3 regions of the Macrococcus psychrotolerans genome follow, and region 3 is predicted to be linked to each of the others. Evidence: predicted binding sites of a transcription regulator. Region 3 holds the regulator's gene; each other region holds the start of a gene.

Region 1 (4,294 bases), 660 kb from region 3:
CTCTTATTCCTTTAAAGTTCAAAAGAATAGATAGTGTCTTCTTGACACCTGGATATATCAAACCGATGCAAGAAGCTATAGATGCAGTTCTGGAGGCGGATCTCATTGTATTGGGACCAGGCAGTCTTTATACAAGTATCATTCCAAACTTAGTCATCCGTGAACTAGGGGACGCTGTTATTGAAAGTAAAGCGAAGAAGCTCTACGTTTCTAATATTATGACACAACCAGGTGAAACGACAGATTACTCGGTATCAGACCATATAGAAGCGATTCATAAACATGTTGCCTTCCCATTTATTCAGTTTGTCATTGCCAATGAACTTGTACTTCAAAATAAGATTAATGAGAATTATGAAAAGCGTAATTCAAAATTTGTAACGTGTGACTCTGAGAATATTAAACGTTTGGGAATCACGCTTATCACAGATGATAATCTCGTTGAAATCAACGAGGAAGGTGCGGTACGTCATAATAATGAAGTGCTCGCTGAAATGATTTATGAATTAGCATTAAGTGAAATCAGTACAATTGAATTCACTCAGAAAGAGGGAGAATAAATTGTCATTTGCTTCAGAGATGAAGAATGAATTGACGCGGATAGAGACAGATCTCTGCTGTAGTAAAGCAGAACTTGCCGCGCTCATTCGGATGAACGGAAATTTAAATATACAGAATATGCAGTGGGTGATTAATGTACAATCAGAAAACGCAGCCATTGCACGACGTGTATATAGTTTGACAAAGAAAATATTCGGTGTTGATATTGAATTACTCGTACGTAAGAAAATGAAATTAAAGAAAAATAATGTCTATATTTGCCGCATCAAGATGAAGACAAAAGAAATTCTTGATGAACTAAGCATATTGCAAGATGGCCAGTTTGTGCAGCATATCGATCAATCACTGATCAAAGAGGAATGTTGTAAACGCAGCTATTTAAGAGGGGCATTTTTAGCAGGAGGATCTGTGAATAACCCAGAGACATCTTCGTATCATCTTGAAATATTCTCGTTATATGAAAGTCATTCTGAAGGATTAACAGAAATGATGAATGGTTATGGACTGAATGCGAAGACTTTGGAACGTAAGAAAGGATATATTTCGTACTTAAAAGAAGCGGAAAAAATCTCAGACTTTCTGAGTATTATAGGTGGATATCAGGCATTACTTAAGTTTGAAGATGTGAGGATTGTCAGAGATATGCGAAATTCCGTGAATCGTCTTGTCAATTGTGAAACGGCCAACTTAAATAAGACGATTGGTGCTGCGATGCGCCAAGTAGAGAATATTCGATTGATTGATGAAGAAGTTGGTATCGATGAACTTCCAGAACGATTAAGAGAGATTGCGAGACTGCGTGTGCAACATCAGGATATCTCCTTGAAAGAACTTGGCGAGATGGTTTCTACCGGTGTGATATCGAAGTCGGGAGTGAATCATCGATTAAGAAAGATAGATGAGATTGCTGAGAAATTAAGAAATGGGGAACATATTGAATTGAAGAAATAAAATATTAGTTATTTTCCATTTTAACTACAAAAAAATAGCGTGTACTAAGAGCTTTTACTTAGTACACGCTATTTTTATATCTTTATTCTGCTGGATGCATAACTTCGTCGATCAAGCCATAAGCTTTCGCTTCATCAGCTGTTAAGAAATTATCACGATCTGTGTCTTTTTCAATCTTTTCGATAGGTTGACCTGTACGTTCAGCTAAGATGCGATTTAATTTTTCGCGAGTTTTTAAAATGTGTCGTGCAGCAATTTCAATTTCGGTTGCTTGCCCTTGTGCGCCACCTAATGGCTGATGAATCATAACTTCAGCATTCGGTAGAGCGAATCTTTTTCCTTTTGTACCCGCTGCGAGTAGGAATGATCCCATCGATGCTGCCATACCGATACAGATTGTCTGTACATCAGGTTTGATGTGCTGCATTGTATCATAGATAGCCATACCAGCAGTCACGCTACCACCTGGTGAGTTGATGTATAGGTAGATATCTTTCTCAGCATCTTGTGCTTGTAGGAATAATAATTGAGATACGATAGAGTTTGCCACGTTGTCATCGATAGCCGATCCTAACATAATGATACGGTCCTTTAACAGACGTGAATAAATATCATATGCGCGTTCTCCGCGATTTGTTGATTCAATTACTGTAGGTATTAAGTTCATTAGTAAATCCTCCTTAAGATTCGTTTAAAGTTCGTTAAATTTAATATACACTATAAAGTCAAAGATAGTCAAAAAAAGCGCTCATATCATTCATATTTTTAACGTTACTGCTAATATTATAGTATTATTTAGGTCGAAATCACATTAAAAGGAGTGTATTTATGAAAGAACTTACTTTATTAGTAGGAAATCAATGTGGACTTTGTAATGATGCAAAGATTCAAATTGCCCTAGCACAAGAAGATATTGATTTCACTGTGAACGAAATCAATATTACGAGCGATCCAGCATTAGAAGTGCAATATTTCATGTCGATTCCAGTACTATTACATAATGATGTTGTGATACAGGAAGGCCAGATTGATTTTGTGACCATTCTGGAATATTTAAGCGATAACTGAAGAAAGCGTATTCATTATTTTTTTAGGAGCTTTTACTTGCTTACTATAGATGGACTTGCTATTATGTATGTGTAACGCAAGTTACTTTTTGACCCGAGCGGGACAAATTTTGTCCATAACTAATTGAGGAGGGATGTATTTGAATGCTTTATTTGAGGTTCAAAAGAAGCTTGTCCCTGATTTAGTTGACAAGATGTACCGAAGATTTCAAATACTCTCTGCAATTGAGCTGCAACAGCCGATTGGCAGACGGGCACTTAGTGAAACGGTTCACCTCAGTGAACGCATCCTTAGAACTGAGACGGATATATTAAAAACACAGGGTTTGATTATCATTACGTCTAAAGGAATGTCAGTAACTGAAAGTGGCGAAGATGTGCTTTACAAGATGAAAGCTTCTATGGATAGTTTGACTAGGCTAGAACATATTGCACATGCAATTGAAAGTCGTTTTGCTATTCAAAAGGTGATCGTTGTAAGTGGTGATGCAGACATCGATGATGAAGTGAAGCTTAGGATGGGTCAGGCGACAAGCGAGTATCTAGAAAGCTGTTTTGAAGATGGGACTAGAGTAACTGTAACTGGAGGATCCACAATGGCACACATTGCGCGTTCAATGCGTCCTACAGATAAATCTATCAATTTTATTCCTGCGCGTGGCGGATTAGGTGAAGAAGTTTCTTTTCAAGCTAATGCGATAACGCATTTGATGGCTGAACAGACGGGTGGGACGTTCGAAGTTCTTTATGTCCCGGACCAAGTAAGTGAAGCAGGTTATAATGCACTTCTTGAAGAACAGTCTGTTAGACGTGTATTACATCATATTCAACAGGCAGATATTGTACTGCATGGCATTGGTTCAGCTCAGAAGATGGCGGAACGAAGACACTCGTCACCACAAGTTATGAAGAAACTGATGGATGGCAATGCTGTTGCCGAAGCTTTCGGTTATTATTTTGATGAGGATGGCAACATCGTTTATCGTGTAAGAACAATTGGTATACATCTTGATGATCTTACTGAAGATAAAAGAATCATTGCTGTAGCAGGAGGAAATAGTAAGAAAGAAGCGATAGCTTCCTATCTGAAGATAGCTCCGAAGCATACAGTATTGATTACAGATTCAGTTGTAGGTAACTGGCTGATGAATCAGTAGTTTCAAAGGAAATCTTAATATCAGAAGTGTAATATTTTTATTTTTCTGTGTATTTTGATTATAATAAGGATGTATGATGAAGTTGGTAGTAAAGGGTATACCCCTTAAAAATAGACATTTAAAGGAGGCCATACATTATGGCAGTAAAAGTAGCAATTAACGGGTTTGGTAGAATCGGACGTTTAGCATTCAGAAGATTACAAGAGGTAGAAGGTATTGAAGTAGTAGCGGTTAACGATTTAACAGACGATAAAATGTTAGCGCATTTATTAAAATATGATACAACACAAGGGCGTTTCAAAGAAGAAGTTGAAGTTATTGAAGGTGGATTCCGTGTCAACGGTCGCGAAGTTAAATCATTCGAAAATCCTAACCCTGCTGAATTACCATGGGGCGAACTTGGAATCGACGTAGTTTTAGAATGTACTGGTTTCTTCACAGATAAAGAAAAAGCTCAAGCGCATATCGAAGCAGGCGCTAAAAAAGTATTAATTTCAGCGCCAGCAAAAGGTGACTTAAAAACTGTAGTATATAACGTTAACCATGACGTATTAGATG
Region 2 (4,294 bases), 740 kb from region 3:
CTGATTTGAGATGCAACTGTCGCGCCACCTGCAACTGCACCGACGATAATGATTTTCATTATTATACCTCCAGCTTAAAGTATTGAATAAGAAACTTCGCTATCCCATCTTCATTATTTGTGTCAGTAATTTCGTCTGCGATAGATTTGAGCTCATCGATTGCATTGCCCATTGCTACGCCTGTTCCAGCATATTTAATCATTTCATTGTCATTATCCTCATCACCGAATGCTATAACATGTTCTTGTTTAATATTTAAATATTCGTGACAAAGCTTCACGCCGACTGCTTTATTGATACCTTTCTTAACGATTTCGATGACTGGAAATGGAGCGCCCCAGCGACGATGCTCTAATCTGTCAGCATAGATTTCATCAAAGTGCTTATAGATATTAGGAATCTCGGATTCTTCAGCCTGGATAAGGATGGTTGTCGGAGGCTCTGTAATGTTTTCCAGTAGATTCCCGATCTTGATGACAGGGTTCCCCATGCTGAAACCTTCGAATAAATATTCATCATGATAATGTAAGAAAACATTGTCTTTAATTTCGGCGACGATATTCTTAATATTAAGATTAGGAATCTTAGAGAAGATATCTCTTGATACCTCAAAATCTAAAGTTTCATGAAATGTCTCAAAATTCGTATCACCTGGGTGATGAACGAATGCGCCATTGAAATTAACAATCGGTGTATCCAGGTCCAGCTGATTATAATAAATTTGACTGGCACGGTATGGACGTCCGGTCGAAATAATAAATTTATGGCCTTGTGCCTGCAGCAGACGGATGACCTTCTTCGTTAACGGTGTAATCTCCTGCTTGCTATTAAGTAATGTTCCATCTAGATCGAGACAAATTAAATGCTGTTCCATAAAATAACTCCTTTAAATGTATTTCGTTTATATGTATATTAATTTCTGATATAGTAAGTGTATAATAAACTTTGAGGTGATACAAATGGAAGAAGCTATGAAAGACAGTATAATGGGAGCGCTCGAAAATGTTATTGACCCTGAGCTAGGTATTGATATCATTAACCTAGGATTAGTTTACAATGTAGATATGGATGATGATGGTCTGTGCACAGTTGAAATGACATTGACATCTATGGGCTGTCCGATGGGCCCGCAAATTATTGATCAGGTGAAAACTGCATTAGGGGAATTACCTGAGATTAAAGAGACAGAAGTGAACGTTGTATGGAATCCAGTATGGAATAAAGATATGATGAGCCGTTATGCTAAGATTGCTTTAGGTGTAAGCTAATAATAAAGAGAAAGGAACGAGGCTGAAAATTTATTTTCAGCCTCGTTCCTTTCTTCTTATTCGATGCGACATATATTAAGTGGACAATTTTCGCAGTTAATTTCATTCTTTAGATAGTCTAAATCTTTAATTGTAATTTTCTTGTTATTTGTTTCGATGATACCATTCTGTTTAAGTTCGCTGATGATGCGATTAACGCCTTCTCGTGTTGTGCCACCGAAGTTTGCCAGTTCATTGTTTGTCAGATCAATATTAAGTTTAATGCCTGCGTCTGTTTCAACGCCATACGTATTTGTCAGACGAATCAAAGTAGAGTAGATGGCACCTTTTTTCCCAAGAGTATAAAGGTCACGCAACTTATACTCTTGTTTTTCATTTTCATTTTGAATAAATAGCAGCCATTCATAGTTTAGTACTTCATCGTTAAGAATCGCAGTCTCAAATGTGGCTAAATCCATTTTATAGACAGTAGTCTTTGTTTTCGCCTTAGCAAAGAGTGCATGTTTCTTATTGCCGCAGAACAGGGTGTTCACACCGAACAGGTTACGTCTGCCCAGCAGTTTTAAATTGAATTCCTTGCCATCTTCAAGTACACGATGAATCACAACATTCCCTGATTTAATGATATAGATTGAATCAATAGGATCTTCTGCCTGAAAGATATATTGATTTGCATCGAATGTTTCTATCTTTCCCTCTTCCATAATGTAGTTGACGATACTTGTTGCTTCGTGAAATGCAGATTGAACCATTGTATTCACCTTCTTACGGATCTTTTTCAAATTTGTATTTATTATAACATAACAAATTTCAACTTCTATATACGAACCGTAATATTTGTATTCTATTATAAAACATTTTATAATAGTGTTATAGTCAAAGAAGGTCAAACAGGGGTGAATGACATGAATATAGAACAGATGACATTTAATGTGCAGAGTGCGTTAGAGCAAGCACAGCACAAGGCAAGAGAAGATAAATTGCAGGCCATTGAAAGTGAGCATGTGCTATTACATTTTGCTGAAACAGCTGATAGTATGCTCGTTACAGTGTTCGAGCGTGCGCATCTGGACATCTCTGGATATAAAGCTTTATTACAAGAAGCGCTGGACAAGAAACCTCGAGTAGAAGGGGATGTGCAGTATGGCCAGTATATTGCTAGTAATCTGAGCGAGTTGATGAGTCGGGCTCAGGCACTGATGACAGAAATGGAGGATCAGTATGTGTCAGCTGAACATATTATCCTAGCTGCCACAGAAGTTCATGAAATTACACGTAACTTTGTAGGGAATAAGAATGATGTTATTAAAGAAATCATAATGAATATAAGAGGGGGAAATCATGTGACAACACAAAATCCAGAAGTTCAGTATGAAGTATTGAAGAAATATGGACGCGATCTCGTTGAAGAGGTGCGTAACGGTAAGATGGATCCGGTGATTGGTCGTGATGATGAGATTCGCAATACGATTCGTATATTAAGCCGTAAAACAAAGAACAATCCGATATTAATCGGTGAACCGGGTGTCGGTAAGACAGCGATTGTTGAAGGTCTTGCACAGCGTATCGTGAAGCGTGACGTTCCAGACAGTCTATTAGACAAGACAATCTTTGAGCTTGATTTATCAGCACTTGTTGCAGGTGCGAAGTTCCGTGGTGAGTTTGAGGAACGTTTAAAAGCAGTACTTAAAGAAGTTAAGGAATCTGACGGTAAGATTCTATTGTTTATTGATGAGATTCACATGCTTGTTGGGGCTGGTAAAACAGATGGCGCAATGGATGCAGGGAACATGTTAAAACCGATGCTTGCGCGTGGTGAACTGCATTGTATCGGTGCCACAACATTAAATGAGTATCGTGAGTATATCGAGAAAGATTCGGCGCTTGAGCGTCGTTTCCAGAAAGTAAATGTTAAAGAGCCGGATTTAGAAGATACGATTTCAATACTACGTGGTTTAAAGGAACGTTATGAAGTACATCACGGTGTACGTATACAGGATAATGCACTCGTTGCCGCTGCTGAATTATCAGATCGTTACATTACAGATCGCTTTCTGCCTGATAAGGCGATTGATCTAGTCGATCAGGCTTGTGCAACAATACGTACGGAAATGGGCTCTAACCCGACAGAACTTGATGCGGTAAATCGCCGCGTGTTACAGTTAGAAATTGAAGAGAATGCATTGAAGCATGAAAGTGATGCGAAATCAGAAGCAAGACTGCATGAACTGCAAAGAGAGCTTGCAGATGAGAAAGAACGTCAGCAGATGTTAACTGCGAAAGTTGAGAAAGAAAAAGAACAGATCAGCGTTGTGCAGACTAAACGGGCAGAACTGGATGATTTTCGTAAGCAGCTGGAAGAAGCACAGAGCAACTATAACCTGGAAAAAGCATCAGAACTGCAATATGCGAAGATTCCGGCAGTAGAGAAAGAACTTGCTGAACTAGAAGCACAGCTGCACGAGGAAACGAAAGATACGGACCGTCTGATTCGTGAAGTAGTGACAGAAGAAGAAATTGGTTATATTGTGTCACAATGGACAGGTATACCGGTGAATAAGCTCGTAGAATCAGAGAAAGATAAATTATTACGTCTTTCAGATATTCTGCATGAGCGCGTCGTTGGGCAAGATGAAGCAGTTGACTTAGTATCTGATGCGGTCATTCGCGCGCGCGCAGGGATAAAAGATCCGAACCGTCCGATTGGTAGTTTCTTATTCTTAGGACCAACCGGTGTCGGTAAGACTGAACTTGCGAAAGCATTAGCAAGCACATTGTTTGATTCAGAGAAACATATGGTAAGAATCGATATGAGTGAATATATGGAGAAACACTCTGTGAGCAGATTAATCGGTGCACCTCCTGGTTATGTAGGGCATGAGGAAGGTGGTCAGCTGACTGAAGCAGTGCGCAGAAATCCATATACAGTTCTGTTACTCGATGAGATTGAAAAGGCGCATAGTGATGTATTTAACGTGCTGCTTCAATTACTTGATGAAGGTCGATTAACAGATTCACGTGGACGC
Region 3 (4,294 bases):
AACTTTATCTTCTGTGATATTGTAAGCCGCTAAGACTTTTGCAGCGATACCATCAGGCTCTTTTACAAGACCCAACAATAAATGTTCTGTTCCAATGTTGTTGTGATTTAAACGAATCGCTTCTTCTTGTGCATGTGCAAGTACTCTTTGAGCACGTTCTGTTAATCTACCAAACAATATAATTCCTCCTTATAGATGCGTTCGTAGCATCTCTGCTCTTTTTTCTTCTATTGTGCCTTGTGTATCATATACGGTATCTAAAAACGGTGCTTGAATTGCTACCATAAGTTCGTTAAACCTAAACGGAATATTGATGATATCCATATCAATTCCAAGCTTTACTTCACTTAGACGAAGGCTTGCTTCTTCTACTGAAATCTTACGGCTGTATTTCAAAATACCTAAACTACGATAAATTCTATCAATAGTTTCAATATGATCGTAATTATTCATTCGTTTGCGCATATTGAGTTCTTCCTCAATAATCTGTTCGACAACTTGCTGAAGATCTTCAATAATACTTTCTTCATCTTTACCGAGTGTCAACTGATTAGATACTTGGTATATATGACCTAATGCTTGTGTCCCTTCTCCATATATACCACGAATCGTAAAACCAAAACGATTGATAGCTTGAGCGATTCGATTCATACGATTCATAATAGAAAGTCCTGGTAAATGGAGCATTACACTAGCACGTAGACCTGTTCCTATATTAGTAGGACATGTCGTTAAATATCCATAATGCTCGTCAAAGGCCATTGTTAACTTTTCATCTAACCGCTTATCAATATCTTGAGCACGCATATATAACTTCTGAAGAGATAAATCTTTACCGAGCACTTGTATTCTGATATGATCTTCCTCATTTACCATAATGCTCTCTGATTCATCATCGTTAATATAGACGGCACCACCGTTATTATCCAATAATTCTTTACTCATCAAATGCTTTGCGACAAGCATTAAGCGCTCTCGTTCAGATATTTTGCTCATCTTTATTTCTTCATAATCATGAAGCACACTCCCCACCGCTTCAATAACACGTTCTGCATCTCCCTCACTAAACATCATCGGATGCACAAAACCTTCTAAGTTACGCGCCAATCTGATTCTAGAACTCAAGATGACCGGTTCATCTTTACCACTTTGCATCCAGTCGCTAAGTTCACTTTGAAGGTGTTTACTCAACATGAGTATCACCACCTTCCTTTAATACTTTTATTTCGTCTCTTACATTTACAGCTTCTTCAAAGTTTTGTACTTCTATTAATTGCTGTAGTTGTTCTTCCAGTGCTTCAATACGCTTTTTAAGTGCAATCTTTTCTTGAGACTTAAAAGGTTGCTGTCCGACATGTTCCAGATTACCTGCTTGAACTCTCTCTATTACTTGAGGGACATATTGACTAAATGCGTCGTAACATTCACTACAACCAAACTTGCCGATATGCAACGCCTCTCTTAGTGAAAGACCACAGTTAGGACATTTATCAGGATGTGTTTGAAATTCTCCGCTATTAAGTAAATGTTTCAATAGCTGATTCATCGAAAATTCTTCTTCATAAGCCATACTGTACCTCCTAGTTGTATTGGATGATTGCAAGTACATTTTGTAATATATTCGCTCTAATATAATCACGGTACGGTACTTCCATCCTTAAAGTATCTCTGTGAATCGTTGACATGATCAACTTCTTCTCTCTTAATGTAATCAATTCGTTATCATATAGACCCGCAATAATGCGCTCAGCGTTTTGCTGGGAAATCTGCTTACTTGTAAGCTCTTTAAGATGATTTAAAAAAGCTGACTTATCGTTTGATTCAATCTTTGTAATACGGATATAGCCACCGCCACCACGTTTACTTTCGATTTGATAACCATGTTCATTTGTAAACCTTGTTTTAATGACATAATTTAACTGTGAAGGTACACAATCAAACTTCTCTGCAATATGGGCACGCTTAATTTCCACGACGTCATCTGTCGCTTCTTCAAGCAGTTGCTTTAAATATTGTTCAATTATATCCGACATATTGTGCATGACATCACCCACCTTTGACCTTCTTTGACTTTATTATATTTTGATTTGTCATTTAGTGCAAACAATATGTTTATCTTTCATATTTGAACATCTGTTCAAAATGAAATTAAAATTTGTTTAGCGCTTTCATAAATTATATAGTATGATATGTATAGTTAAAATTAATATTAAAAGGAGCGATATTATGAACTTTATAATAGGTATTATCGGACTTATTATCTTCTTGTCTCTCGCATGGATCATGAGTTCGGATAAAAAAGGCGTAAGATGGCAATATATTGGTATCATGCTTGTAATTCAATTCATACTTGCTTTCGTCTTGCTAAAAACAACAGCTGGGATTTGGCTCGTTACACAACTAGCAACTGGATTTGGTTATTTACTTAAGTATGCAGCAGAAGGTGTATATTTTGTATTCCCAGGTGTTAAAAATGATGGCGTAGCTAATTCATTTTTCTTTGATGTATTGTTACCAATCACTTTTATTTCAGCATTAATAGGTATCCTTCAATATTTAAAAATCTTACCTTTTATCATCAAATATTTAGGATTAGTTATTTCTAAAGTAAACGGGATGGGCAAACTTGAATCCTTCAATGCAGTAGCCGCAGCAATTCTTGGGCAATCTGAAGTATTCATTTCATTAAAGAAGCAACTACCGTTTATACCGAAGCATAGGCTGTATACTTTAACAGCGTCGGCAATGTCTACCGTTTCGTTATCAATTGTCGGAGCTTACTTTCAGATGATTGAACCACGATTTGTTGTTACAGCCATCGTACTTAATTTATTTGGTGGATTTATTATCGCTTCAATCATCAATCCTTATAGAGTATCTGCTGAAGAAGAAGATGCGGTGATTATGACTGAAGATGAAAAGAAACAATCATTCTTCGAGATGCTTGGCGAATATATTCTTGATGGATTTAAAGTTGCTATTATCGTTGCAGCAATGTTAATCGGTTATATCGCCTTAATTGCAATGCTTAATGGAATCGTCGAGGCGTTTACACCAGGCGAAATGAACTTCCAGACTATACTTGGGTATTTGTTTGCACCTCTTGCATTCTTAACAGGAATCGCTTGGGACGATGCGGTTCGCGCAGGATCTATTATGGCGACTAAACTCGTTTCGAATGAATTTGTTGCAATGCTAGATATTCAGTCCATCGTTAAAGGAAAGACTGGCGAATTATCAGAACATGCGGTCGGAATCGTTTCTGTATTCTTAGTATCTTTTGCTAACTTCTCATCTATCGGTATTATCGCAGGGGCTATTAAGTCACTTAACGATAAGCAAGGTGATGTGGTCGCTAGGTTCGGTCTGAAATTATTATACGGCGCTACACTTGTATCATTCATTTCAGCAACAATTGCAGGTTTCTTTATATAAAAGATAAGTGGACTGTTTCATAAACAGTCCACTCTTTTTTATGATAATATTGATTGTTTTGTTCCTACAAAATTCGTCTCTAATTAATTATATGTCAATATTTCTGATACATCATATCTTGAGGATGGATAATGTTCTTTAGCTGCAATTCCAATTGCGATGAACATTACAGGTGTGTATCGTCCTCCATCAATATTTAACGCTTGTAATACCGCTCCTCTGTCAAAACCACCAATTGGATTTGTATCGAAGCCATAATCTTTTGCGACAAGCATAAACTGCATTGCCGCCATGGCAGAATCCATCATTCCTTGAGTATACATAGATTCATCTGGCGTCTGATCCAGAAGCTGTTGAATCACCTTCGTATTTTCATCTTTTATATTTTGATCCATATATCCTTCTTTTACATTTTGCTGCATAATTCTATCTAAGTCATTTTTATGGTTATTATCCGATAATACTAGTACAAAAGCTGAGCTTGTATCTAATTGACGCGTATTAAAATGAACGTGATTTCTTATTGCCGCTTTCGATTCATCGGATTCTACTACAACAAATCTCCAAGGTTGTAAATTTAAAGAAGACGGTGCCTTCGTTGCTAAAGTAATCATTTCTTCCATTATTTCATGAGGAATTGTGATATCTGGATTAAACTCTTTTATTGAATGACGTGATTCGATTGCTTGTTTTAATGATAAGTCTTTCATGTAAGATACTCCTTTTTTATAATGATTGATTATAACATGCATCTGAAATGTCACAAAATGAAAAAGCCTACATTTTTCAAATGTAGCCTTTTTACAAAAATATTATTTCATTACCATTTCTTCTATAAAATATTTCATGATTTTAAAAT

What was found. The regulator CtsR, encoded in region 3, represses protease genes until heat stress. The targets are predictions, from matches to a motif close to ATGGTCAATAAAGGTCAAACA.
Region 1: clpP (ATP-dependent Clp endopeptidase proteolytic subunit ClpP) is a predicted target of CtsR. The motif match lies at 2,234-2,254, and genes of this name have one in related genera.
Region 2: clpB (ATP-dependent chaperone ClpB) is a predicted target of CtsR. The motif match lies at 2,141-2,161, and genes of this name have one in related genera.

Annotation. Positions count from the first base shown of each region.
Region 1 covers NZ_CP124591.1:558,083-562,376, forward strand. The annotation lists gene QA539_RS02890 (gluconeogenesis factor YvcK family protein) at 1-560, shown strand, start outside; gene whiA (DNA-binding protein WhiA) at 562-1,512, shown strand; gene clpP (ATP-dependent Clp endopeptidase proteolytic subunit ClpP) at 1,595-2,179, opposite strand; gene QA539_RS02905 (glutaredoxin family protein) at 2,341-2,580, shown strand; gene QA539_RS02910 (sugar-binding transcriptional regulator) at 2,714-3,736, shown strand; gene gap (type I glyceraldehyde-3-phosphate dehydrogenase) at 3,874-4,294, shown strand, end outside.
Region 2 covers NZ_CP124591.1:640,903-645,196, forward strand. The annotation lists gene QA539_RS03340 (CoA-disulfide reductase) at 1-62, opposite strand, end outside; gene QA539_RS03345 (Cof-type HAD-IIB family hydrolase) at 62-874, opposite strand; gene QA539_RS03350 (metal-sulfur cluster assembly factor) at 960-1,268, shown strand; gene QA539_RS03355 (Crp/Fnr family transcriptional regulator) at 1,325-2,020, opposite strand; gene clpB (ATP-dependent chaperone ClpB) at 2,174-4,294, shown strand, end outside.
Region 3 covers NZ_CP124591.1:1,937,441-1,941,734, forward strand. The annotation lists gene QA539_RS10150 (ATP-dependent Clp protease ATP-binding subunit) at 1-180, opposite strand, end outside; gene QA539_RS10155 (protein arginine kinase) at 190-1,194, opposite strand; gene QA539_RS10160 (UvrB/UvrC motif-containing protein) at 1,184-1,570, opposite strand; gene QA539_RS10165 (CtsR family transcriptional regulator) at 1,581-2,042, opposite strand; gene QA539_RS10170 (NupC/NupG family nucleoside CNT transporter) at 2,227-3,435, shown strand; gene QA539_RS10175 (nitroreductase family protein) at 3,519-4,145, opposite strand; gene pdxT (pyridoxal 5'-phosphate synthase glutaminase subunit PdxT) at 4,248-4,294, opposite strand, start outside.